One region of the Staphylococcus sp. Marseille-Q1834 genome, then DNA from elsewhere that is predicted to be linked to it. Evidence: riboswitches for the same ligand, from Rfam matches in the RefSeq annotation. Region 1 holds a riboswitch; each other region holds the start of a gene.

The links. Region 1 has a riboswitch for thiamine pyrophosphate ahead of LIX58_RS06705 (thiamine phosphate synthase). Riboswitches for the same ligand answer to the same signal wherever they lie in the genome.
Region 2: another riboswitch for thiamine pyrophosphate. It lies ahead of thiC (phosphomethylpyrimidine synthase ThiC); the one in region 1 lies ahead of LIX58_RS06705 (thiamine phosphate synthase).
Region 3: another riboswitch for thiamine pyrophosphate. It lies ahead of LIX58_RS05965 (3-oxoacyl-ACP reductase); the one in region 1 lies ahead of LIX58_RS06705 (thiamine phosphate synthase).
Region 4: another riboswitch for thiamine pyrophosphate. It lies ahead of LIX58_RS00800 (ECF transporter S component); the one in region 1 lies ahead of LIX58_RS06705 (thiamine phosphate synthase).

Annotation. Positions count from the first base shown of each region.
Region 1 is NZ_CAKASN010000001.1:1,360,674-1,366,917, reverse strand. Features, by position in the region: gene LIX58_RS06710 (MFS transporter) at 371-1,651, opposite strand; TPP riboswitch at 1,980-2,089, shown strand; gene LIX58_RS06705 (thiamine phosphate synthase) at 2,152-2,745, shown strand; gene thiO (glycine oxidase ThiO) at 2,738-3,853, shown strand; gene thiS (sulfur carrier protein ThiS) at 3,837-4,037, shown strand; gene LIX58_RS06690 (thiazole synthase) at 4,039-4,806, shown strand; gene LIX58_RS06685 (ThiF family adenylyltransferase) at 4,806-5,804, shown strand; gene LIX58_RS06680 (DedA family protein) at 5,917-6,244, shown strand, end outside.
Region 2 is NZ_CAKASN010000001.1:1,009,017-1,015,260, forward strand. Features, by position in the region: gene LIX58_RS05085 (osmoprotectant ABC transporter substrate-binding protein) at 1-319, shown strand, start outside; gene LIX58_RS05090 (ABC transporter permease) at 319-966, shown strand; gene LIX58_RS05095 (alpha/beta hydrolase) at 994-1,755, shown strand; gene LIX58_RS05100 (PadR family transcriptional regulator) at 2,375-2,698, shown strand; gene LIX58_RS05105 (hypothetical protein) at 2,704-3,474, shown strand; gene LIX58_RS05110 (zinc ribbon domain-containing protein) at 3,632-3,847, shown strand; TPP riboswitch at 3,954-4,057, shown strand; gene thiC (phosphomethylpyrimidine synthase ThiC) at 4,244-5,980, shown strand; gene LIX58_RS05120 (hypothetical protein) at 6,096-6,244, opposite strand, start outside.
Region 3 is NZ_CAKASN010000001.1:1,200,443-1,206,686, reverse strand. Features, by position in the region: gene LIX58_RS05970 (solute:sodium symporter family transporter) at 1-1,147, opposite strand, end outside; TPP riboswitch at 1,539-1,640, shown strand; gene LIX58_RS05965 (3-oxoacyl-ACP reductase) at 1,769-2,518, shown strand; gene LIX58_RS05960 (LLM class flavin-dependent oxidoreductase) at 2,612-3,913, shown strand; gene LIX58_RS05955 (DUF4064 domain-containing protein) at 4,111-5,436, opposite strand; gene LIX58_RS05950 (ABC transporter permease) at 5,527-6,244, opposite strand, start outside.
Region 4 is NZ_CAKASN010000001.1:130,087-136,330, reverse strand. Features, by position in the region: gene LIX58_RS00805 (ABC transporter ATP-binding protein) at 1-754, opposite strand, end outside; gene LIX58_RS00800 (ECF transporter S component) at 767-1,342, opposite strand; TPP riboswitch at 1,429-1,529, opposite strand; gene graF (glycopeptide resistance-associated protein GraF) at 1,668-1,802, opposite strand; gene auxA (lipoteichoic acid stability factor AuxA) at 1,953-3,248, shown strand; gene LIX58_RS00785 (class I SAM-dependent rRNA methyltransferase) at 3,425-4,597, shown strand; gene LIX58_RS00780 (DUF697 domain-containing protein) at 4,664-5,206, shown strand; gene LIX58_RS00775 (phosphocarrier protein HPr) at 5,534-5,800, shown strand; gene ptsP (phosphoenolpyruvate--protein phosphotransferase) at 5,803-6,244, shown strand, end outside.

The DNA of each region.
Region 1 (6,244 bases):
CGTCAAGATAGACGCCCGAGAGATAGGCGACCTTTATATTATAGCATCTTATTAAATTGACATAGCCCACTATATATTTAAAGATAAACTACGAATGTTGTTGCGCGACTCTTGCGGAGTATTTTAATAATGAACACAAGTGCATTAGCACTTGTGTAAGACGTTCTAAGATAGATAACGAAACGTAGTTGCGTAGACTCCTAGGGAAGCAGTGCCAGTCGAAGACTACAGGCTGAGACGGCGCCCCAGGAACGCGTAGCAACTTAAGTGAGTTAATATCTATCTAAGAACTGCTTTAGAAATAGCATCCCAAGAAATATGTCAATAAAAAAAGTGAGCGTTTTGCTCACTTTTCTATGAATCAAACCTATTATTTTAACTTTTTACTTTCATCTTTAATCAATGGTTTATCTGGTGAAACGAAGAACCATAAGATAACTGCAATGACAGCTGGAACGATAAGTAATTGGAATGTCATTGACCATCCAAGAGATGTTACTACTGCACCAGCTAAGAATGGACTAACTAAGGCACCAATGTTACCCCATAAGTTCATCCAACCAGAAACTGTACCGGCAAAGTTACGACCAATATCATTTGCAGCAGCCCAACTCATACCCATTGAGATACCCATACCACCTAAGCCAAGTGATAACCAGAAGATCGTAATGTATAAGCTTTCTGTATGAACTGCGAAGAAGATTGAAATCGCAAACACAATGAATCCAGCAATCGCAATTAATCCTCTTGATACAAAGCGTGATTGACCACTACGTAAAATTTTATCTGAAATGGCACCTGCAGATAAAATTAAGATAAACATAATAAACCAAGGTAATGAACTGATTGTCATATGTTTAAACTCTACATGATATTGCTCTGTTAAGTATGTTGGTAACCAAATTAAGAATAATGTAATAATAAATTGAACTACAAAGTATTGACCTGCGATAGCATAGAAACTTACGCGACGGAAGAATTGATTCCATGGTGGTAAAGATTTGCTAGTTTGAACTAAGTCACGATTTTGCATAATAAAATGTTTTTCCGCTTCGTTAACCATACGATGTTGCTCTGGAAGGTCTTTTGCGATGATTCCCCATAAAATCGCAATTAAGACACCAACCGCACCAAAAATATAAAAGACAGCTTGCCAATTAAATGCATTTACAATGGCGATAGTAATAATTGGTGCTAGTACTGGTCCAAAATACGAACCTGCTAATAATGCACTAGATGCTCTTCCCTTTTCATCTTTCGCAAACCATGTTGAGTTGAAAACTGCATTTGATGGATACATTGGTGCTTCCCCTACACCAAATAAGAAACGCACTAAGAATAATAAACCGTGATGTTTAATCATTCCTGTAAAAATTGTAAAAGCACTCCACCATACTAATGCGATAGTAATCATTTTACGTGGACCAAACTTTTCAGCTAACATACCTGAAGGTACTTGCATTAATGCATATCCTAATGAGAAGAAGGATGCTAATAAACCAAATTGCTGTTTATTCATATGTAAATCTTGCATCATTTGTGGTGCAATATATGAGATATTCGATCTATCCATATATGCAATTACTCCGATAATAAAAAATAGTAATGCGAACATCCAACGGACATTACTTTTCCTTTGTCTTTGAACCATATTCTTTCCTACTTTCCTTTTTTGTTGATTCTTTTTATGTTGTCTATTAATCATGAAGACTCCCTTTTGCTCTAATCACTTTCCACCTTTCAAGCCCTGTCATGATAGGCTTAATCACTTATTTTTTATCATATTACCAGGTATTGCAAACGTTTACAATATCTTTACAAAAGTTTTTTATTAAATTGCGCTTGTTTGTGTTGTTATACTACTTTTCGAAAAGTAGTGTCATATTTATTTTTATTTAAGATTTGAACTCTAATCAGAAAAACTGTAAAATGAAATTGAACTGAAACGCTATTAATTAATTTATAAATGAATAAAATTTATCATCCACTGGAAGTGCCTTTGTTTAAGGCTGAGAGTAAAGAACGAACTTTATAATTCCTGGAACCTGATCCAGTTTGTACTGGCGTAGGAAAGTGGCGTAAAGGATATCGTAAAGTTGAGCTAAACGCTATTTCCCTACGAGGGTAATAGCGTTTTTTATTGTTCAAGGGGTGAGGCATATATTTATTGCAATAACGACTTACAAAGATTTAACAGACGAAGATTTACAGCATTTCTTAGCTATAGCTGAAGGGATAGACGGACTACTTTTTCGTACCCCTATGTCACGTAAAGCGTTATTTAACTTCATCACACAACTTTTAGATGCAGGCTTTCCAAAAGAGAAAGTAATCATTCATAGTGATGTTAAGTTACTAGAATCATTGAGCCTTTCACGATTACATTGTCGTGAGATGGATAAGACTGCGTTTGATTACAAACAACGATACCCTCATGTCGAAGTCAGTATGTCGACCCATTCTAAAGAATCTGTGAAGCAAGCTTATGAACATGGTCTTGATTATGTGTTTTATGGCCACATTTTCACAACGCCTTCTAAACCAAATCAACAGCCACGTTCACAAGAAGAGGTCAATGACGTTTTACGTTTGCCGATTCCTATTTATGCTATTGGTGGCATCACTAAAGAAACGATTCACCAATTACCTAAAGGGTTTACTGGTATATGTGCAATTTCTTTCTTTATGAACGCATCTTTACAACAAATCGAACAGTTACGAAAGGAGTGGTTGAAAGATGCATGACGTTCTTATTATAGGTTCAGGCGTGATTGGCATGTCTATTGCGCGACATTTAAGTCAGTCACAAATGGATGTCGCTATTGTCGATAGAGATGTTCCTGGTAAACATGCTTCTTACAAAGCAGGCGGTATGCTAGGTGCACAAAATGAATTTACTGAAGATAATGATTTATTTAGACTTGCGCTCGAATCGCGCTCACTTTTCCCAGAACTGTGCGAAGCTTTGCAAGATGAAACAGGTATCGATATTCAATATCAGTCATCGGGATTAATCAAAGTGGCGAATCGCCCTGAAGATGTTGAAAGTTTAAGACAGCAATATGAATTCTTAAGTTCCATGGACCCTAGTGTAGTGGAATTATCTGAAGAAGATTTAATTGATTTAACGCATGGTCATGTCACATCAAGTGAAATGGCAATTTACATTCCAAATGATGGACAAATCAATGCGAACCATTATACGAAAGCACTTTTCAAATCACTACAGCAACGTAATATTCATCGTTATTATCAAACTGAAGTGCTTAACGTTGAACGTCAAAATGGCTATTACGAAGTATCTACATCAAGAGGTCAATTAGTTGCTAAGAAAGTGATTGTCGCTGGAGGAGCTTGGACTTCGAAATTATTAGAGCGCTACCAACTTCCGCGTAAAGTAGTTGGTGTTAAAGGCGAAGTATTATTGATTGAACATGACGACTTAGATTTAAAAGAAACGATATTTATGACGAATGGTTGCTATATCGTGCCGAAACAACCTAATCGTTTCCTTATTGGCGCGACAAGTGAGTTTGATAATTATTCTGTCGGCAATACCAATCAAGGTGTCTCATGGCTACACCAATACGCGAATGAACGCATTCCTGAATTAGCACAAGGTAAAGTCATTAAGCAATGGTCTGGCGTGCGCCCTTATACTGATGGCGAATTGCCTATCATGGATCGTATAGATGATGGTTTATACGTCATTACAGGTCATTACCGTAACGGTATTTTACTTTCACCTGTCATAGGCCGTGATATTGCGAATTGGCTATTTACTGGTGTTAAACCACGCAATTATGAGTCATTTAATGTTTCAAGGAGGTCAAATAATGAAGTGTATCATTAATGGTGATGCGTTCACATTCGACGCAGAACAGTCGATTACTCAAGTGCTTCACTCACTTGAATTAGACCCTGAACGTGTCATCGTCGAGCATAATAAGACATTAATTAAACAAGAAGAGTATGATAATCATACTGTACGTGAAGATGATCAATTAGAATTATTAGAATTTGTTGGAGGCGGATAATATGTTTAAAATTGGAAATTTAGAATTACAATCTCGTTTATTATTAGGTACTGGTAAATTTGAAAATGAAGACATTCAAACAGAAGCGATTAAAGCGTCAGAAACAAATGTTCTTACATTCGCAGTAAGACGTATGAACTTATATGACAAAAACTTACCTAACCCACTTGCGAATATTAATTTAAAAGATTTCATCACTTTCCCAAATACAGCAGGTGCTAAAACTGCAGAAGAAGCCGTTCGTATCGCTGAAATCGCTAACCACGCAGGCGTATGTGACATGATTAAAGTCGAAGTCATCGGTGATGATGAAACATTATTACCTGATCCTTTCGAAACATACGAAGCTTGTAAAATATTATTAGAGAAAGGCTACATCGTATGCCCTTACATTTCTAACGATGTTGTCTTAGCGAAACGCTTAGAAGAATTAGATGTACATGCCGTAATGCCACTTGCTTCTCCAATCGGTACTGGCCGTGGTATTAACAACCAATTAAACCTTAGCTACATTATTAAAAACGCTAATGTCCCAGTTATCGTTGATGCTGGTATTGGATCAGCTAAAGACGCTTGTCACGCAATGGAATTAGGTGCTGACGCCATCTTATTAAATACAGCTGTTTCAGGCGCTAAAGACCCTGTTAAAATGGCTGAAGCAATGAAATTATGTATTGAAGCTGGTCGTTTATCTTATGAAGCTGGACGAATTCCAGTGAAATATACTGCGCAAGCGTCAAGCCCAACTGAAGGATTAGAATTCTTATAATGCAACGTTACAATCGTCAAATGCGTTATCATGCTTTTGGTGAAAATGGGCAACACGCCCTATCGAATGCGAAGATTTTAATACTTGGTGCTGGTGCATTAGGTAGCCATGTAGCAGAGCTATTAGCTCGCATGGGCGCCCATCACTTGGCCATTGTTGATATGGATATTGTGGAAACATCAAATTTACATCGCCAAGCATTGTATACAGAAGATGATGCTACCAACATGGTGCCTAAAGTACACGCCGTTAAAGAAAAATTAGCGCATATTAATTCCAACGTAGAAGTACAAGCGTTTTATCAAGAAATTGACTCTACGAATATTGAAGATATTATGAATAAGGTGCAACCTGACATTGTGATTGATGGCATGGATCATTTTAAAATTCGTTATCTCATTAACGAAGTATGCCATAAGCATCATATTCCTTGGGTATATGGTGCTGCAGTTGGCAGTAAGGGCACCGTCTATGGCATCGACTTTGAGGGGCCTTGCTTAAAATGTTTATTAAAACGTATGCCTTCTACTGGCGAAAGTTGTGCGATTAATGGCGTCTTACCGCCTGTCATTACACAAGTGGCAAGCTATGAAGTATCAGAAGCTATTCGCTATTTATCTGGAAAAGGCTTTTCCAAAAAATTACTTACCATTGATGCTTTCGAGATTAACTTTAAAGCCATGAATGTCGATATCTTGAAAGACAATGACTGTGAAGTTTGCGAACAACAACATTATGAATTATTAGAAACAAAGCAACAGCAACACATTGAAAGTCTTTGTGGTAAAACGTATCTCTTTAGATACCAACCTGCTGTCTTTGAACACGCTGAACATTTCCCAGGTGATATGGTGAAATCCACGTCATTTGCGAAACTAATTCAAGATAAGGATTATGAAATTACCTTGTTTAAAGACGGACGTATGAATGTCTATGGTATCGAAGATGATGAAGAAGCTACTCAACTGTATCATCGTTACTTAAAGGCTTTAAAATAATAACCTTTTAGGTTTATACAAGCAATTCATAGTAAATTTTATTATAATGAATTTACTATGAATTTTTTATTGTAGTTATAAAGCTTAAAATTAAAGGAGTTCTTAATTATAAATGGAACAGTTAATTACCGATTTTATAAGTAAATGGGGCTACGCAGCCATCTTTATTCTTATCTTATTAGAGAATGTGTTGCCTGTCGTCCCTTCTGAGATTATTTTGACGTTTGCAGGATTAATGTCTGTTAAATCAGGCTTATCGATTCCCGTCTTATTCCTTATTTCAACTATCGCTTCATTTATAGGATTATTAATTTTGTACTATATCTGTCGTTTAATCAAAGAAGAAAGTATTTACCGTTTTGTTGATAAACATGGGAAATGGTTCAAACTAAAAGGTAAAGACGTCAAGCGTGCCAATGATTGGTTTAAACGCTATGGCC
Region 2 (6,244 bases), 350 kb from region 1:
ACAATTAGACGTTGCAGTAGGTTACTCAACAGATGGACGTATCGCAGCATATGACTTAAAAGTCTTAGAAGATGATCGTAAATTCTTCCCACCATATGATGCCAGTCCACTAGCAACAGACGAATTATTAAAAGAAAAACCTGAATTAAAACCAATCATTAAGAAATTAGAAGATAAAATTTCAACTGAACAAATGCAAAAATTAAACTACTTAGCAGACGGTAAAGGTCAAGAACCTGCTACAGTTGCAGAAAACTTCTTGAAGAAACACAATTATTTCGACGATGAAGACAATAAACAGAAAGGTGGTCAAAAATAATGGAAGGTAATTTATTTCAACAATTAATTAATTATTATCAAACAAACTTTGGCTACCTTTGGGAACTATTCGTTAATCATCTCTTAATGTCAGTCTATGGTGTATTATTCGCTGCTTTAATAGGTATTCCATTAGGTATTTTAATTGCACGTTTTGGCAAATTATCAGGTGTTATCATCACTATTGCCAACATTATTCAAACAGTACCGGTCATTGCAATGTTAGCGATTTTAATGCTCGGTATTGGTTTAGGTATGAATACCGTTATATTTACCGTGTTCCTTTATGCCCTATTACCAATTATTAAAAACACATATACGGGTATAACAGGTGTAGATGCCAACATTAGAGATGCTGGTAAAGGCATGGGCATGACGCGTAACCAAGTATTACGAATGATTGAATTGCCATTATCATTATCCGTTATTATTGGCGGTATTCGTATTGCATTAGTCGTTGCAATCGGTGTAGTTGCCGTTGGTTCATTTATCGGCGCGCCAACATTAGGTGACGTGGTCATTCGTGGTACTAACGCAACAGACGGTACCTTATTTATCCTTGCTGGTGCACTTCCTATTGTCGTAATCGTTGTATTAATCGACGTTCTTTTACGCTTACTTGAGAAAAAGTTAGACCCAGCAACATAATAATGAATGATTAGGAGGAATCCTCACATGGCATTAATTGAACTGAATTATTTATCAACAACAATTGGTAAACATCAAACATTAAACGTTATCTTACCAGAAGATGAAAGCTTTTTTAAAAAAGATGAAGAGGCAAACCCATTAAAATCAATGTTAGTGTTACACGGTTTATCAAGCGATACACATTCGTACAAACGTTATACTAGCATTGAACGCTATGCGAATGAACATCAACTTGCCATTATCATGCCGGACGCCGATCATAGTTTCTATACAAATATGGCATATGGACATAGTTATTATGATTATGTAATGGAAGTCTATGATTATGTTCATCAAATCTTTCCATTATCTAAAGATCGCGCAGACAACTTTATCGCTGGTCACTCAATGGGCGGTTTCGGTACAACAAAATTTGCTTTCACACAAAGTGAGCGCTTCGCGAAAGCAGGCATCCTTTCTGCACCGTTTGACGTTACAATGCTTAAAGATTATGAGTACTATGATTTCTCACCAGCATCTATTCTCGGTGAAAATAAAGACGTCAAAGGGACTGACTTTGATCCATATCATTTAGTAGATCAAGCAGTTAATAACAAACAAGATTTACCAGAACTACTTATTATGTGTGGGACCGAAGACGAACTTTATCAAGATAACTTAGATTTCATAAAATATCTCGATGACAAAGGTATTAACTACGACTTCAGAGAAAGCCCAGGGAAACATGATTATGCATATTGGGACAAAGCCATCAAAGAAGTCATCGAAACATTTACACAAAACTAAACACATAACAAACGCATATATATCACAAGGCAATTTCTATTGAGCTTCGATAGAAATTGCCTTTTTATTTTACTTATAATATGCCTTTAAAATCTCATTGTAAGGGGTGAGTTGGGATAATATTATGATTTTAAGTTTACAAATTACACAACATGAAATATAATATATACATAACTAGCATTACTAGCATGAAAAAGCCCCCAGGCTCCTCAAAGCTGCTGGGGGTTTTTTGTTGTGTCACTTATGTAACGTGTTAATTAGCTTAGCGATTAAACTATCTAAAAATTTAATCACTAAATGACTAATTATACTAGCTACAATGGACACGGCTAGCATTGCTAGCATGGCATCACCTTCATATATTTATTCATCACATATATGGAATTCTATGTGATACATTTCTAGTATAATCCTATTAACGCATTTGTATATATTTTTTATAAGATAAAAATAAAATTTATTTCATCTTTTTAAAAACTGAAAGTAAGAGCCAATAAAAATTAATAAACTGCAATTTAGCAACTATTTAAGAGTCACTATCTTTTAACGTAAGATAGTTGACTTCTTTTTTATAATATACTATCTTATATTATAAGATAGTTAATAAAAAGGTGATGACATGTCAGTATCCAATCAAATGATGAAGGGGCTTTTAGATGGCGCAATACTTGGACTTATAGCAAAAGGCGAAACGTATGGTTATGAAATTTTAGAGAAATTAAAAGAAAATCAGTTTCCTGAAATAAGCGATGGTAGTATTTATCCAGTGCTTCTGAGATTAAGTAAAAAAGGCTATGTGAATACAACTACTCGCAAATCAGACAACGGCGGACCAAAACGTAAGTATTACACTATTTCTGAAAGTGGCAAAGAAGAGTTACAACGTTTTAAAGAAAAATGGAGTTATCTCAACTCAGGAATGAATAATTTATTCGGAGAGTGATGAAGATGCTAAGTAAAGAACAAGAAGACTACTTGTTTAAACTGAAAGCTGAATTATTATTTAGAGGTAAAGACGAAGAAGAAGTACATGCAATTGGTGATGAATTACAAGATCACTTTGAAACAGCAGAGCAAAATGGCGATGATGTTAGCGGTATTTTAAACACGCCTGTGAAAGAGTATGCAGATAACTTTTCCAAAGAAATGAGTTTTACTAAAGGCTTACCTAAGTATCTTACTTATTTCGCAATTTTTATGTTCGCAATCTACACGATTCCGGACTTATTTGATAAAGAATTCTCGCTAACGGTAAGCTATATCTTAAACGTGATTTTCATATTCGTAATAAGTATTATAGCTCCGCTATTTCTTTTGAAAAAAATCTTTATTAAATACGGCGAGCAAAAGAAAGTTTATCTATTTGCATTTATAGGTGGCGCAATCATATTTGGACTTATGATTTTAAGTACCTATATCTCAAAGCATTACCCAATTTATACAATTGCAACTTTATCACAAACACAAAGTATTATATTAGGCATCGTATTACTCGCAATAGTGATGATTGCATGCTTTATCGTTAAACAAAAAATATTCGCACTTATTGCGTTCATCGTTTGCCTACCCAACATCATTGGCCAATTATTTAGAGCGCATAATCATTCAGACAGCCAATTCATTATCGTATCACTCACAGCATCAATCATTTTATTGGCGCTTATGCAAGTAGCATTTTTTGTTCACGCTTATTACACTAATCGCAAAGAGAAGAATTAAAGTATTATTTACTAGCGTTGATTTGAAGATAATATTTTAATAAAGAGTATTAAATCGCGCTTTATAAGAGTTCGTAAAGACTTGTATTAAGGTTTAATGCTTAAACATTGCATTATAGGTTATAAGAATGATAAGAAGTCATTTAAGGAGTGATTTTATGTCTGAGAATCAAGGTAATGGTTGTGTAAAATGTGGTCATACGGAAGTGGAAGAAGGCACGTTATCTGCAACAGGTTCAGGTTTATCAAAGATGTTTGATGTACAACATAACAACTTTAAGACAATTACTTGTAAAAATTGTGGTTATACAGAGTTTTATAAAGTCGATAATAATAGAACAAGTGACATTATTGACTTATTCTTTGGTGGATAAGCGAAGTTTTGACAGTGGCTAATAAAGTCACTGTTTTTTCTGTACACAACAAATCTTAATTTGTAGTAATATGACACGTTTGGTATAATTATGCTTGTAATACAATATCATCTGCTAGGGGTGCTTTAAGTGGCTGAAAGGAGTTTAAGGCTCCAACCCTTTTTACCTGATCTAGTTAGTACTAGCGTAGGGAAGCAAGTGAGTACATTTAAACTAAGAGGTATTAAAGGAACTTGGTTCTTCCGTGTTCTACTTTAATACGTTGAGATACATACATTTGTTTAATATACTTTCGCTTATTTTCTTATGCATTCAGTGTTTAGCTGAATGTTTTTTTGTGCGCAATTTTATATCAGTCATCTGAGATAACCCTAGCGTCTTAGAAAGGTTATGTATATGAAACAAGAATTAATTAAATTTAAAAAGAATTTTCCAGCAAGCACACGTATTTTCAAACAAGGAGAAGACACTGATATCAAAGTACCATTTCGACAAATTGAATTGTCGGATACGCAACTTGAGAATCGCTCTTTCAAGAATGAACCTGTCGTTGTATATGACACAGCAGGTCCATACCACGATGAGAATTACGAGGTAAATATTAATCGAGGACTTCCTAAACTTAGAAGTTCATGGATTGTGGAACGTGAGGACATTGAAAGTTACGAAGGACGCAAGATTCAATCGATTGATAATGGCTTTAAGAAAGATGGACACAAGAACTATGTGGCGCACCCTTTTCATTATCAACCGAAACGTGCAATGAAAGATAAAGTTGTAACGCAAATGCATTATGCGAAACGCGGCATTATTACGAAAGAAATGAAGTTTGTTGCGCTTCGTGAACAAGTGGATCCAGAATTCGTTAGAGATGAAATTGCGCGAGGACGTGCGATTATTCCGAATAACATTAATCATCCTGAATCAGAGCCGATGATTATCGGTAAGAACTTCAAAGTTAAGATTAATGCGAACATTGGTAACTCCGTTGTGTCTTCATCAATCGAAGCGGAAATCGAGAAATTGGTATGGGCCATTCATTGGGGCGCAGATACGATGATGGACTTATCGACAGGCAAGAATATCCATTCTACTCGCGAATATTTAATTCGTAATTCACCAGTGCCAGTCGGTACCGTGCCGATTTATCAAGCTTTGGAAAAGGTGAATGGGATAGCTGAAGACTTAACTTGGGAAGTCTATCGAGACACACTTATTGAACAAGCTGAACAAGGCGTCGACTACTTCACAATTCACGCCGGTGTGTTGTTACATTATATTCCATTAACTGTCGACCGTTTAACAGGCATTGTCTCACGCGGGGGCTCAATCATTGCGCAATGGTGTCTTGCACATCATGAAGAAAGTTTCTTATATACCCATTTTGAAGATATTTGTAAAATCTTAAATAAATATGATGTAGCCGTGTCATTAGGAGACGGTTTACGTCCGGGCTCTATCTATGATGCGAATGATGAAAGCCAAATTGCAGAGCTTAAAACACTAGGTGAGTTAACTGAGATTGCATGGAAGCATGATGTACAAGTCATGATTGAAGGACCTGGGCATATTCCAATGCATAAAATTAAAGAGAACCAAGACTTAGAAGATGTCTATTGTAAAGAAGCACCATTCTATACATTAGGACCTTTAGTTACTGACATCGCACCAGCTTATGACCATATTACGTCTGCTATTGGCGCAGCTCAAATAGCGAGTCATGGCACAGCGATGTTATGTTACGTAACACCTAAAGAACATCTTGGTTTACCGAATAAGGACGATGTTCGCGATGGCGTAGTGACTTATAAAATCGCAGCACATGCGGCTGATTTAGCGAAAGGATTACCAGGCGCGACAGTGCGAGATGACGCAATTAGTAAAGCACGTTTTGAATTTCGTTGGATTGACCAATTTAACTTATCATTAGATCCTGAACGTGCTAGAGAATTCCATGATGAAACCTTACCATCTGAAGCTGCGAAAATTGCGCATTTCTGTAGTATGTGTGGTCCGAAATTCTGTTCAATGAAATTATCCCATGACATTCGTGACTCTTATAAAGAGCAATTAGAAGGTATGAAAGAAAAAGCTGAAGAGTTTAGAAAATCAGGCAATAAAATCTATCAATAATACAAAATGATTTATGGCAGTGGCTCTCGAAGTCACTGCTTTTTTAGTTTTAAAACACTGGGTAAGACTTCGGGTTGTGTGAAGTTAGAGGTAGGGATGTCTAAAATATAATATATTAAGTACCCATTTGTTGTGCATATTTTGTCATAGCTTCAATAGTATCTGTGAACGTAAAAATAGCGATTCTATAATTATCAATATCATCTAAATTAATAAAATCGTCTATATCATCTACATCATTACATAATAAATAAAATCTTTTTA
Region 3 (6,244 bases), 160 kb from region 1:
CTACGTGCCCTACGCGGGCAATGTGTTTATCTGATGCTTTCTTACCAAAGATGGGTTGATAGAAATCGTATGTGAATAATGTCGTTGTACTATTTAATGAACCAACAAATGAACTTAGTATTGCACCAAAGATTACGGCACCAAAGAGACCTAATGACCAATCTGGTAAAATGCTTTGGATAAGTGCTGGGTAGGCATTATCGTTTTTATCAATACCACCATTGAAATAATTATATGCAATGATACCAGGAATCACTGTGAAGATAGGTCCAAATATTTTAAAGATACTTAAGTAAATGGCACCTTTTTGTGATTCTTTTAAGTTTTTAGCGGCTAGTGCTTTTTGAACAATCATTTGATTTGCGCACCAGAAGAATAAGTTATTGAAAAACATACCAAAGAATAATGTTGGCCATGGTACGATATTTGAATTTACTGCTCCGAATGCATTCAGTTTCTCTGGAGTATGTTGAACGATATGATCGAAACCTTTGACGAATCCACCATCGCCCACGTGATGTAAACCAATTAACGTTACGATTAAACCGCCAACGATTAAGCCGATACCGTAAATGGAATCACTGAATGCGCTAATAGATAAACCACCTACAAAGAGGTAAAGTACCCCAATAATACCGATTGTTAGTGAAATAATAATCGTCGCTGTTGTGTCACTTACGCCTAAATAATCTCCCACGTAGAACATTTTATTAAATACTAAAGAACCTGAGTATAAGACAACTGGCATAAATGACACTACATGCGTAAAGATAAATAGGATGGATACAAAGCGTTTCGTAAATGTATCGTATCTCATCTCTAAGAATTCAGAAATGGTAGAAACACCATAGCGTAAATATTTAGGAAGGAAGACCCATGCTAGTAAGACGACCGCTACGGCAGCAGTAATCTCCCACGCCATTACCTCCATGCCTTTACCATAACTTTGACCATTTTGACCCACTAGTTGTTCCGTCGATAGGTTGGTCATGATAATCGTTGAAGCAATGGTGAAACCTGTTAAGGTATTGCCTCCCATAAAATAACCGTCTGCGCTATCGGTTTGTACTTTTTTCGAGCGCCAATACGCATAAATACTAATGCCGATAACTACGCCTAAGAATAATAGGACTGCTAGCCAATTCATACTTCTTTCTCTCTCCTTATAAAAAATTTATAAATTGCAATCATCATTCATTCTTTGCAATAAAAAAACGTTAAATCCTCACTTGCATTCAACGTTTATATTTCCTTTTTTAGATTGAAAAATGAATAAATCTTACTATATGGCGCACATATACATTAAAATAATTTCCAATACTTTTTTTAATCATAAAACTTGTTCGTTTTTAATTTTAATAACTTTTGATAAAGTTTACAAATCAACTTTTAATTAATTTAGATTAATTAACCTATGAAATTTATAATACGACGCTCATTTTTCGGTTGAAAATGAAAAACTGGAGCAAGATGACCTACTATATACAATTGCCTTGACTTCTAAATTTAAAAATTATACATTGTAAATATAGTATTAATATATGCACTAGGGGTGTTTTTTAACTGAGATGAGGCATGTCCTCGAACCCTTTGAACCTGAACTAGTTCATACTAGCGTAGGAAAGTGTGGGATAAATTTTAGATGATAATAGGGATAACACGTGTGTTAATCTCTTGCTTATATATACATATCTATTATTTACGCAACTTTCCTAACGAAGGTTGCGTATTTTTTTACTGTAAAATCAAAGTGATGGAGGCTCGTGCAATGGCAAGAACAGTATTAGTAACAGGCGGCGGCCGTGGTTTAGGCGCAGTCATCGCAAGAACATTAGTGTCACAAGGATTTCAAGTTGTCATTAATTACAATAAGAGTAAAGAAGCTGCTGAACAGTTAGCAACCAAATTAGGCGACAACGCAATCACACTACAAGCAGACGTGACACAACGTGAAGAAGTGGACCGTTTAGTGAAAGAAGCAACAGCTCACTTCGGACAAATCGATGTAGTAGTGAACAATGCATTAGTTAACTTCAAGTTCGATCCCGTTGCTCAAAAAGCATTCAAAGACTTAAGCTGGGAAGATTACCAACAACAAATTGATGGTACGTTAAAAGCAGCATTTAACGTTGCTCAAAGTGTAGTTCCTCAATTTATCGAACGTAACGCTGGTAGCATCATCAGTATTGGTACAAACTTATTCCAAAATCCTGTTGTCCCATATCATGAATATACAACTGCAAAAGCAGGTTTAATTGGTTTCACACGTAATATCGCTGCTGAATTAGGTCAATATGGTATTACAGCTAATATGGTTTCTGGTGGTTTATTAAAGACAACTGACGCCAGTGCAGTAACCACACCAGAAGTATTTGACTTAATCGCTCAAACAACACCTTTACGTAAAGTGACAACACCTCAAGATGTGGCAAATATGGTAGCGTACTTAAGTTCTGAAGCAGCCAACGGTATTACAGGACAAAACATTACAGTTGATGGCGGTTTAACAATGAACTAAACCACTTAGAGTTAAATGCGACGTTTTCATTAAGCGCATTATTCTCTATTTAATCAAAATCCCAACAACAAACTGGAGTGTTAGTGATTCATTATGACGAAAGAGAAACAGCAATTACACATTGGTATTTTAATTTATGGGTGTGGTCACCATCAGGCAGCTTGGCAACAACCTTACTCAAGTGTTGAACGTCTTGGTGATATTACCTATTATCAAGAGCTAGCTCAACTTTCTGAGCAAGGACTATTTGACGTCGTCTTCTTTGCGGATAATCAGGCCTTCAATCCAGGTTTCACCACGATGCCGAGTTTCTGGTTTGACCCCCTCATTAACTTAACAGCTATTTCCCAAGTGACACATCATGTCGGTTTGGTGCCCACTATCTCGAGTACATTTTCAAATCCATTCACGGCAGCGCGTCAGTTATTAAGCTTGGACCATATCACTGGCGGCCGTGTCGGTTGGAATTTAGTAACTTCTATGACAGACGTGGAGGCTCAGAACCATAGTATGGAGGCATTGCCTGAGCATGCTGTTCGCTATGAAAAGGCGGACGAATTCGCCCGCGTCGTTAATGGATTGTTTGAGTCATGGACTACGGAAGACTTTCAACCTCATCGTGAAGCTGGGACGTTGATGGATACGACAACGATACAACCGCTTCACCATAAAGGTAAATATTTCCAAGTACGTGGGCCACTAACAACACCACAAAGCCCACAAGGAAAGCCAGTTGCTATGCAAGCAGGCGCATCTGACCAAGGTATTGCGTTGGCTACGAAATATGCAGATGCCGTTTATTCAGTATCATGGAATTTGAAACAAGCTCAACGCTACCGTGAAAGATTAGATGCTCAAATGAAACAAAACACAGATAACCCAAGATACATTAAAGTCTTTCCTGGATTAGTAACGTATGTAGGGCGTACACGTGAAGAAGCGGAAGCTAAGAAAGCAGAGCTAGATGCTTTACTTCCCGTTGAAACGGCTTTGAAACAGTTAAGTTTCTTTGTTCAACAAGATTGTAGTAATTGGGAACTAGACCAACCCGTTCCCGAATTACCCCCACTTGAGGAATTTAGTGGACCAAAGGGTCGTTACGAAACTATCCTTGAAATCATTAATGATAAACAACCGACTGTTCGTGAATTACTTGGCTATTTAAATGCTGGAGGCGGACATTTAACCTTAGTAGGCACACCTGAAGACATCGTAGACGAAATGGAACATTGGTTCAACGAAGGTGTCGCAGATGGCTTTAATTTAATGCCACCTTCCCTCCCACATAGTTTAGAAGACTTTGTAGATTTAATCGTTCCTGAATTACAACGTCGTGGTTTATATCGCACAACGTATACAGGACATACCCTGATAGATCACTTAGGGCTAAATTAGAAATAAAAAAGACATTCATTATTATCTATATCATTTAATTCAAATTCATTTATATCCAATACCCAATTTATTAATCCATATAATAGAAATTAACGTATAAAGGCGATGATGCTAACTTAGGAGCACCATCGCCTTATTTAATTCATATAAAAAAGCGAACCTGAAAGACAGGCTCGCTCCTTTACTGATAACAACACTTAATATTTGTAAGGGTCATTATCTTTCTTATCTTGTAATTTTTTAGCTTCATCTTTTAAGAAATCATCGTTATGGTGTTCCTTTTCAAGATCTTTATTTAAGCCAATTGAATCATTATTATTATTGTGATTATATCTATCACTACGACGATAGTTGTTATCGTTGTCATGATGATTATCTTCATCATTCGTTAATGTTCTACCAATATTATTATGATCATCGTTACCGTTATCTGCTGACCACTCTACATCATTACGACGATTAAAGTCATCATCAAAATGGTTTAAATCATCACGGTGATTTGATGAACGATACTCATGACGGTCTGTATCATGGTTATAATTACGGTCATCGTCACGACGGTAACCATTATCATCATATAAATGGTCACGATTATGACGCTCATTGTCATTGCTATGACTAGAATTATGACTGCCCTCATGTACATCGTGTTCATCATCGTTTGAATAATGTTCTTTAATATAGTCCTGTTCTTTAGCTTTATCTTCTTCATCTAAAATGAAGGCATTGTTACTAGCATTTACATCTTTACGATCACTATCATGTCTGTCATGGTTGTCTCTATCGTTACGATTATCATTTCTATCATTGTGGTAATCATTGCCATGTTGACCTTGATTTGTCACGTTAGCATAACCACTGTTTTGGTTGTCATGATTGTTGCGACGACTGTCATCATTATTATCATGATGATGATTGTAATCATCTCTATTATGACCTTGATTAGTTACATTCGCATAACCATTATTTCGGTTGTTATTGTCGTTATCGTAACTATTGTTACGATTGTCATAACGGTTGTCACGGTGGTTATCATAGTGATTATTACCATAATAATTGTTGTCATGATCATTATGTTTTTTAGCTTTTCTTACTAATAACATAATACCTGCGATTAACCATAAGATAGCGCTAATCCAGTTTGTTGCTAGCGCTAAAACACCTGCGATAAGAATTAAAATACCTGCAACTTTATGTTTTTTACTAATTAAAAAGCCACCAATAATTGCTAAGATTAAAGGAATAATTGAACCCCAAGTAAGGAAATCAATAAATTTACTTAACGCATTAACACCGTTATTAATTTCATTTGTTGATACTTGGTTACCTTGTCTTTGTGTTTCAGTTATGACTTGTTCTCGGAAATCTCCATTCCCTACGAAAGGACGAATTAATAGAAATACAATTGCAAGTAACGCTTGAATTGCTACACCGACCCAAGTCAGTATGTGTTCACCAATTCGGCTCACTTTGTTATGTTCATGTCCGTTCTTCGTTGAATAATCATATGTTTGATTCGCCATAATTACGCCTCCTTTTTTTGTCCTATACCCTGATGACAATGACGTTACTCTTATTTTTTGAAAAGTATCCCCAATTTCCTTTTCAAAAAATTAAAACTGGCGATGGACAATGAGGTAGTAAATGCGAGACGTAACCCAATACATCAAGGCGTAAATAGCGATAACCGTGATAAATACACCAATATAACTTGTCGCGAATTCACCCATATTCGTTATGCTTAAAATACCTAATAGAGTAAAAATATATTTAAATGCGACTGCGACATGAACCATCGCTACTAAAATTGGTAAAGCAAAAATCCAAATAATTTGATGATTGATGGTCGATTTAATACGTTCGTCTTCGATTCCGACTTTCTTCATAATTTGATAATTACGACGATCTTCATAACCTTCTGCAATATTTTTATAATACATCATCAAGAAAGTACCGAGCAGCAATATAATTGAAACAATGATACCAATAAATATCAATCCACCATTTAATTCATATAACATGGTTGCCGTTTCATCTCTACTTTGAATATCAACTTTATATTTGTCCTCTAAATGATTCATTATTTTATTAAAATGAGAAACATCCTTAGTCATAATATTAAAATTAATAAATGTCGTTTCATAAGTACTAAGATGACGACTTGATGAATAAAGTCCATCCATATAATAATTTGCTATTTGATTGTAACGTTGATCACTCGGCGTTATGACCATTAACCCTTCTGGCATCTGATACGTATAGCTAAGCTCGTCTACTTGTTTCGCTTTAAATTGAGTATCCATTAAGTTAATCTTTTTTAATTTTTTTAAT
Region 4 (6,244 bases), 1.2 Mb from region 1:
ATACTTCATTTTTATTAGGCGATAGTGATTTTGACTTTGGTGCGTGTGCCCAGGCATGAGGATGCCAAACTCCATATTCTGTAAGTAATGCTTCGCAATTTTGAAGTATGTAATCAGGTGTATCATCTGCGATAATTTCACCTTCGTAATTCATTAAAATAACACGGTCAACATATTCCCAAATATGTTCCACTTTATGTTCCACAATAAGTACAGTTTGATCTGTCCACAAATGGATTAGTTTTTTCCATAAATCTGCTGTAGCATCTACATCTAACATAGCAGTAGGCTCATCTAAGAAAAGTGTGTTCGCTTCTTGAAGAATTGTTTCTACTATTGCCAATTTCTGTTTCATACCGCCACTTAAGTGATTAACAAAGGTATCATCTGTAACATTTAAATCTACAGAAGCAAGGGCATTTTCAATTTGTTGATCCATTTCATGACGAGGCACTTGTTTATTTTCAAGTACAAATGCTAATTCTTCATATACTTTAGGCATACAAAATTGTGTGTCTGGGTCTTGAAAGATTACACCAGATTGTGAATCGATTTCTAATTCATCATACTTCATAGGAAGTTCAATAAGATTAGGAACGATTCCACTTAAAACATTAAGCAATGTGCTTTTACCAGATCCAGAAGGACCTAGTAAAAGCACTTTTTGTTTATCTTTAATTTCTATATTTAAGTTATCGAAAATTTTTCGATTACCATTTGGGTATTTTAGGCGTAAATTTTTAACTCTTAACACATGAATTTCCCCTTATAGGTTGTCGTAATCTTTTTGAGAAGCAGGGCGGAATAATTTGGTTACACCAGTTTGATCAAGTGCTTTAACAATTAACCAAGATAATATTCCTGAAAGTACAATTCCGCTAATTGCTCGGAAAACTATAAATAACACTAAGTTCCATGTAGCTACATCTTTTAAATAACCATAGTAATAATCAACTGGGAATGATATTAATGCAGTTGCTAAACCAGCTAAAGCAGCTACCATTAATGAACGTGATTTATATTTGAAAATAGCAAAAACAATTTCACAAGCTAAACCTTGTAAAACTGCGTAAACAATAGTCGGAATATCAAATTTCCCCATTACGATTGTTTCACCAGCTCCAGCAGCAAATTCAGCAATTAAAGCAATTCCTGGTTTAGGAATGATTAAATATGCTACTACAGCAGCCATGAACCATACACCATAAGTTAATTGCTCTAAATGAATCCCTGCTACTTGAGCAAAATTATATGGTAACCACCATAAGTTATAAATAATTGCAAATACAACAGCAATCAGCACCGTTACTAAGATTTCTGATAGCTTTAAACCTTTTGACATACTACTTCCTCCTAAAAAACGCACAACCCTCCGTAGAAAGTTGTGCGTGAATTTAAATAAAATGCATTATGTATGTATTACAATTATTTATATTAGCGACACTTTCCTACGCTAGCTTTTAACTAGATCAGGTTCAAAGGGTTCGAGGATACTCCTCATCTCAGTATACACACCCCTAGTGCGTTGAATATTTAATTTAACTTAAATGTATGACTTTTAAGAAATATTGTCAAGATGCTTTTAAATTTAAATATATTTTAAAGAAAAAATTGAAAAAATAAAAACTACCAGTCAATGAATAATTGACTGGTAGCAAAAAATTAAATTAATCTAAAGTATCTTGAACATCTTGCTTAGTTTGCTCTAGATCGTCAGTTTTTTCTTCTTTTTGTTCTTTTAATTTGTCTTCAGCTTCTTTAGCTTGTTCAGCTGCTGTTTTTTTAGCATCTTCGTTTGTCATCATACAACACTCCTCGTTGAATAATTGTTACATCTATTGTTTACCCAATAAAAAGTAGGTTAAACTTAAATAGGTCTAGAGAAGTATTTTATTTTTTTATTAAAGACAAGATGAAAATCTTCATATATAATAAATTTTGAGGTGAACAGTATGTCTTTTCTTAAGAAACACACCGAGATTATCTATAGTTATTTAATCGGTATCGTTTCACTCTTCACGGGTCTCATTATCCTAATCAATTTACCTTTAATTAAACAACTAAAAGATAAAAATAAAGCTGAATTAAGGATACATAATTTATGGGATTTTCTTAATGCATTCTTTAGTGAAATAATTAGAGTGATGAGTAGATTCATAGGCAACTTTCCTATTATTAGTGCAGTCATCATTATTTTGTTTGGTATTCTTTTAATGTTAATTGGTTATACATTATATAGAACTACGAAATATGATTACGACATCTCAATTTTCTTTTTAGTTATTGGAATTCTATATTTCCTTATTACAATTACATTAATGACGCAAGTATATGGTTTTTGGGCAGTGATTTTCGTCATTCCATTTGTTATCCATACAGGCTATATCGTCTATAAAGATGAACTTTATAGCGAAAATAGAAAAAGTCACTATCTATGGATTATTGTTTCATATGGTATTGCTTATTTAATTACTCAAATTTCTTTATACGGCAAAATTGACGCAAATGAAATTGCACCAATTGATATTTTAAGTGTAGATACTTTCTTCTTAGTGATGTGGCTATTAGCTCAAGCATCTATTTGGAACTTCTTATTCTTAAGAAGATCACTTCCATTAACTAAGGAAGAATTAGGGGAAGAAGAACCAGAATTATCAAGAACTACTAAAGGAAATGTATCGACTCAATCTAAAGTTCATTTCAAACAACTTCAAGATAAAACATCAGAATATGCACATAAGACGAGAAGAAGTGTAGACTTAGAAAAAATTAGATCTAAACGCGATAAATTCAAAAGTAAATTTAAAAATGTGTTTGATATTCAAGAAGACGATATTCCTAATTGGATGCGTCGACCTAAATGGATTAAACCAGCGTATGTAGAAATCTTCTGTGGTTTTGTTTTATTCTTATTTACATTTATAGAATTTAACAATCGAAATTCATTATTTGTGTCTGGTGAATGGCAATTATCGCAAACACAATATGTTGTTGAATGGGTAACATTATTATTACTAATGTTTATTATCATTATTTATATAGCTACTACATTCACACATTACTTGAGAGGTAAATTCTACTATTTACAACTCTTTATGATTAGTATTTTATTCTTTAAATTACTAACAGAATTCATTAACATTATGCTTCACGGTCTGCTTTTATCAATATTTATCACACCGACATTAATCATTATGTTAATACCAGTCATTATTGCCTTTACGCTACAGTTAAGAGATCGTCCTTAATATCATCACGTATATGATTAACTCCCTTCAAAGTTTTAAAAATGAAGAACTTTGAGGGGAGTTATTTTATTTAGTTTTGTTTAGTATAAAGTGAAATTTAATTTTGTTAAAATAGACAAGAACGTATAATGGAAAGATTTTCTAATAAAAATATGATTTAAATAGGAGCGTTAGAAATGAAAATAGCAACTTTAAATAAAGGAAAAGAAACAAAATATTTAAATCAATATCCGTTAGTCGATGAAGAAGATATTTATCAACACGACCATTTAAAAGAAGGCGACTTATTTTATCTAATGACTGAAAGTGATCAATACATTGCAACTGCATATGTTGGACGTCAACATAAAGGTTTAGGGTGGGTATTGAGTTATGACCAAAACGAAGTCATTAATACTCAGTTTTTCGAAAGTTTGTTTAAACAAGCGTTAGAAGAAAGAGAATATTATTATCATATTGAAGGCACAAGTGCTTTCAGACTGTTTAATGCTGAAGGTGATGGCGTAGGTGGTCTTACAATTGATAACTATAATGGCCATTTACTTATTCAATGGTATTCAAGAGGGATTTACAAGTTCCGTTACAACGTGGTAGAAGCCATCCAAAATGTATTTGAGTTTAAGTCAATTTATGAAAAGATGCGTTTTAAAGATACAGAGTATACTGGAGGCCATGTGTTAGGGGAAACGCCAGAATTCCCAATTGTAATAGAAGAAAACTTTACATTTTATAATGTAGATTTAAATGATGGTTTAATGACAGGTATCTTTTTAGACCAAAAAGAAGTACGTAAAAAATTACGCGATCATTTTTCAGAAGGAAGAACAATACTTAACTTATTTAGTTATACAGGGGCATTCTCAGTTATAGCAGCTCAAAATGCGGAAATGACGACAAGTGTCGATTTAGCAAATCGTTCACGTGCTCTAACTGAAGAAAACTTTGGACTCAATGGTATTGACCCTAAAAGTCAGTATATCTACGTAATGGATACTTTTGATTTTTATAATTATGCCGCTCGTCATGCCAAACAATATGACACAATTGTAATTGATCCACCAAGTTTTGCACGTAATAAGAAGAAAACTTTTTCAGTGCAAAAAAATTACGATGACTTGATTAATGGTGCATTAGATATTTTAGCGCCAAATGGCTCAATGTTATTATGTACGAACTCAAGTGTCTTTCCGTTAAAATCTTTTAAAAACGTGATTAAAAAGACATTAGAATCAGCAGGCGTAGAATATGAAATAGAAGAAGTAATGGGCTTGCCAAAAGACTTCAAAACACATCCACATTATAAACCATCTAAATACTTGAAAGCAGTATTCTTAAATATTAAGCATTAACATAAATAAAAGTGGGTATAATGGTTTAATGAATGAAAAAGAATCAACATGAAAGGGTGTCAAAGTATGGGAATTATAAATAGATTTACAAATAACATGACAAATAAAGTGGGTAACAAAGTATTGAATATGGAAGAAATTAAGGAAAAAAGTGCTTTACCTACTACTAAAGAAGAGATTGAAGAGCGTAGAGTGAGAGCAGAAGCGCTTGTTAAAAAGAAATCTCTTCTATCTTCTGGGATGAGCGTTGTTCCTATTCCAGGACTAGACTTTGGTGTGGATATTAAATTAATGAGAGACATCATTGAAGATGTTAATAAAATTTATGGTCTTGACCACAAACAAGTGAATAGTTTAGGCGATGACGTTAAAGAACGTGTATTATCTGCTGCGGCGATTCAAGGTAGCTCATTTGTAGGGAAAAAAGTATCAAGTGCTGTATTAAAGGTAGTAATAAGAGATATGGCGAAACGTACTGCTGCCAAACAAACAAAGTGGTTCCCAGTCGTTGGACAAGCAGTGTCAGCTTCTATTAGCTATTACTTTATGAACAAATTGGGACGAGACCACATAGAAAAATGTGAAAAAGTTCTATATGATATTATTTAAAATGGAAATGTTGTAGTATAATTAATATAAAGTGTTAATAAGATAACAATTATAATATTGATTGAATTTATTAACAAAATAATAGCAAGCAACAGATTGGCGATATTTAAGTAGAAATATTAATTTTAAATAGGAAAGTATTAATATTGATATTGAAGTTTATTGACAGTCTGAATTGCTTGTCTAGTCATATCATTTACCATTATAATAGGGTTTCAATCGTATAAGAATTGAATTCGCTATTATATTTTGGTAGTGTTATGTTATAAAATTATGTTAGACTATGATAAATTTGAATATTCTAACTTTGCGAAGGAGAAATAGATTATGGAACAAAAATCTTATGTAATTATCGATGAAACTGGTATTCATGCACGTCCTGCAACTATGTTAGTTCAAACTGCATCAAAATTTGATTCAGATATTCAATTAGAATACAACGGTAAAAAAGTTAACTTAAAATCTATCATGGGTGTTATGAGTTTAGGTGTAGGTAAAGATGCTGAAATCACTATCTATGCTGACGGAAGCGACGAACAAGACGCAATTCAAGCTATCAGTGATGTCTTATCTAAAGAAGGTTTAACTGAATAATTATGTCAAACTTAATTAAAGGTATTGCAGCGTCTGATGGCGTTGCAATTGCTAAAGCATACTTATTAGTAGAGCCAGATTTATCATTTACGAATGAAAAAGTCACTGATACTGATGCTGAAATTAAAAAGTTTAGAAATGCGTTAGAAGCTTCTAAAATTGAGTTAACTAAAATCAGAAATAACGCTGAGAAACAATTAGGTCCTGATAAAGCTGCTATCTTTGATGCACATTTATTAGTACTTGATGATCCTGAGTTAATTCAACCAATCGAAGATAAAATTGCGAATGAAAAAGCAAGTGCTCCAGAAGCATTACACGAAGTCACTACGCAATTTATTACAATCTTTGAATCAATGGATAATGAATACATGAGAGAGCGTGCTGCAGATATTAGAGACGTTTCTAAACGTGTGTTAGCACATCTTTTAGGTGTTGATTTAC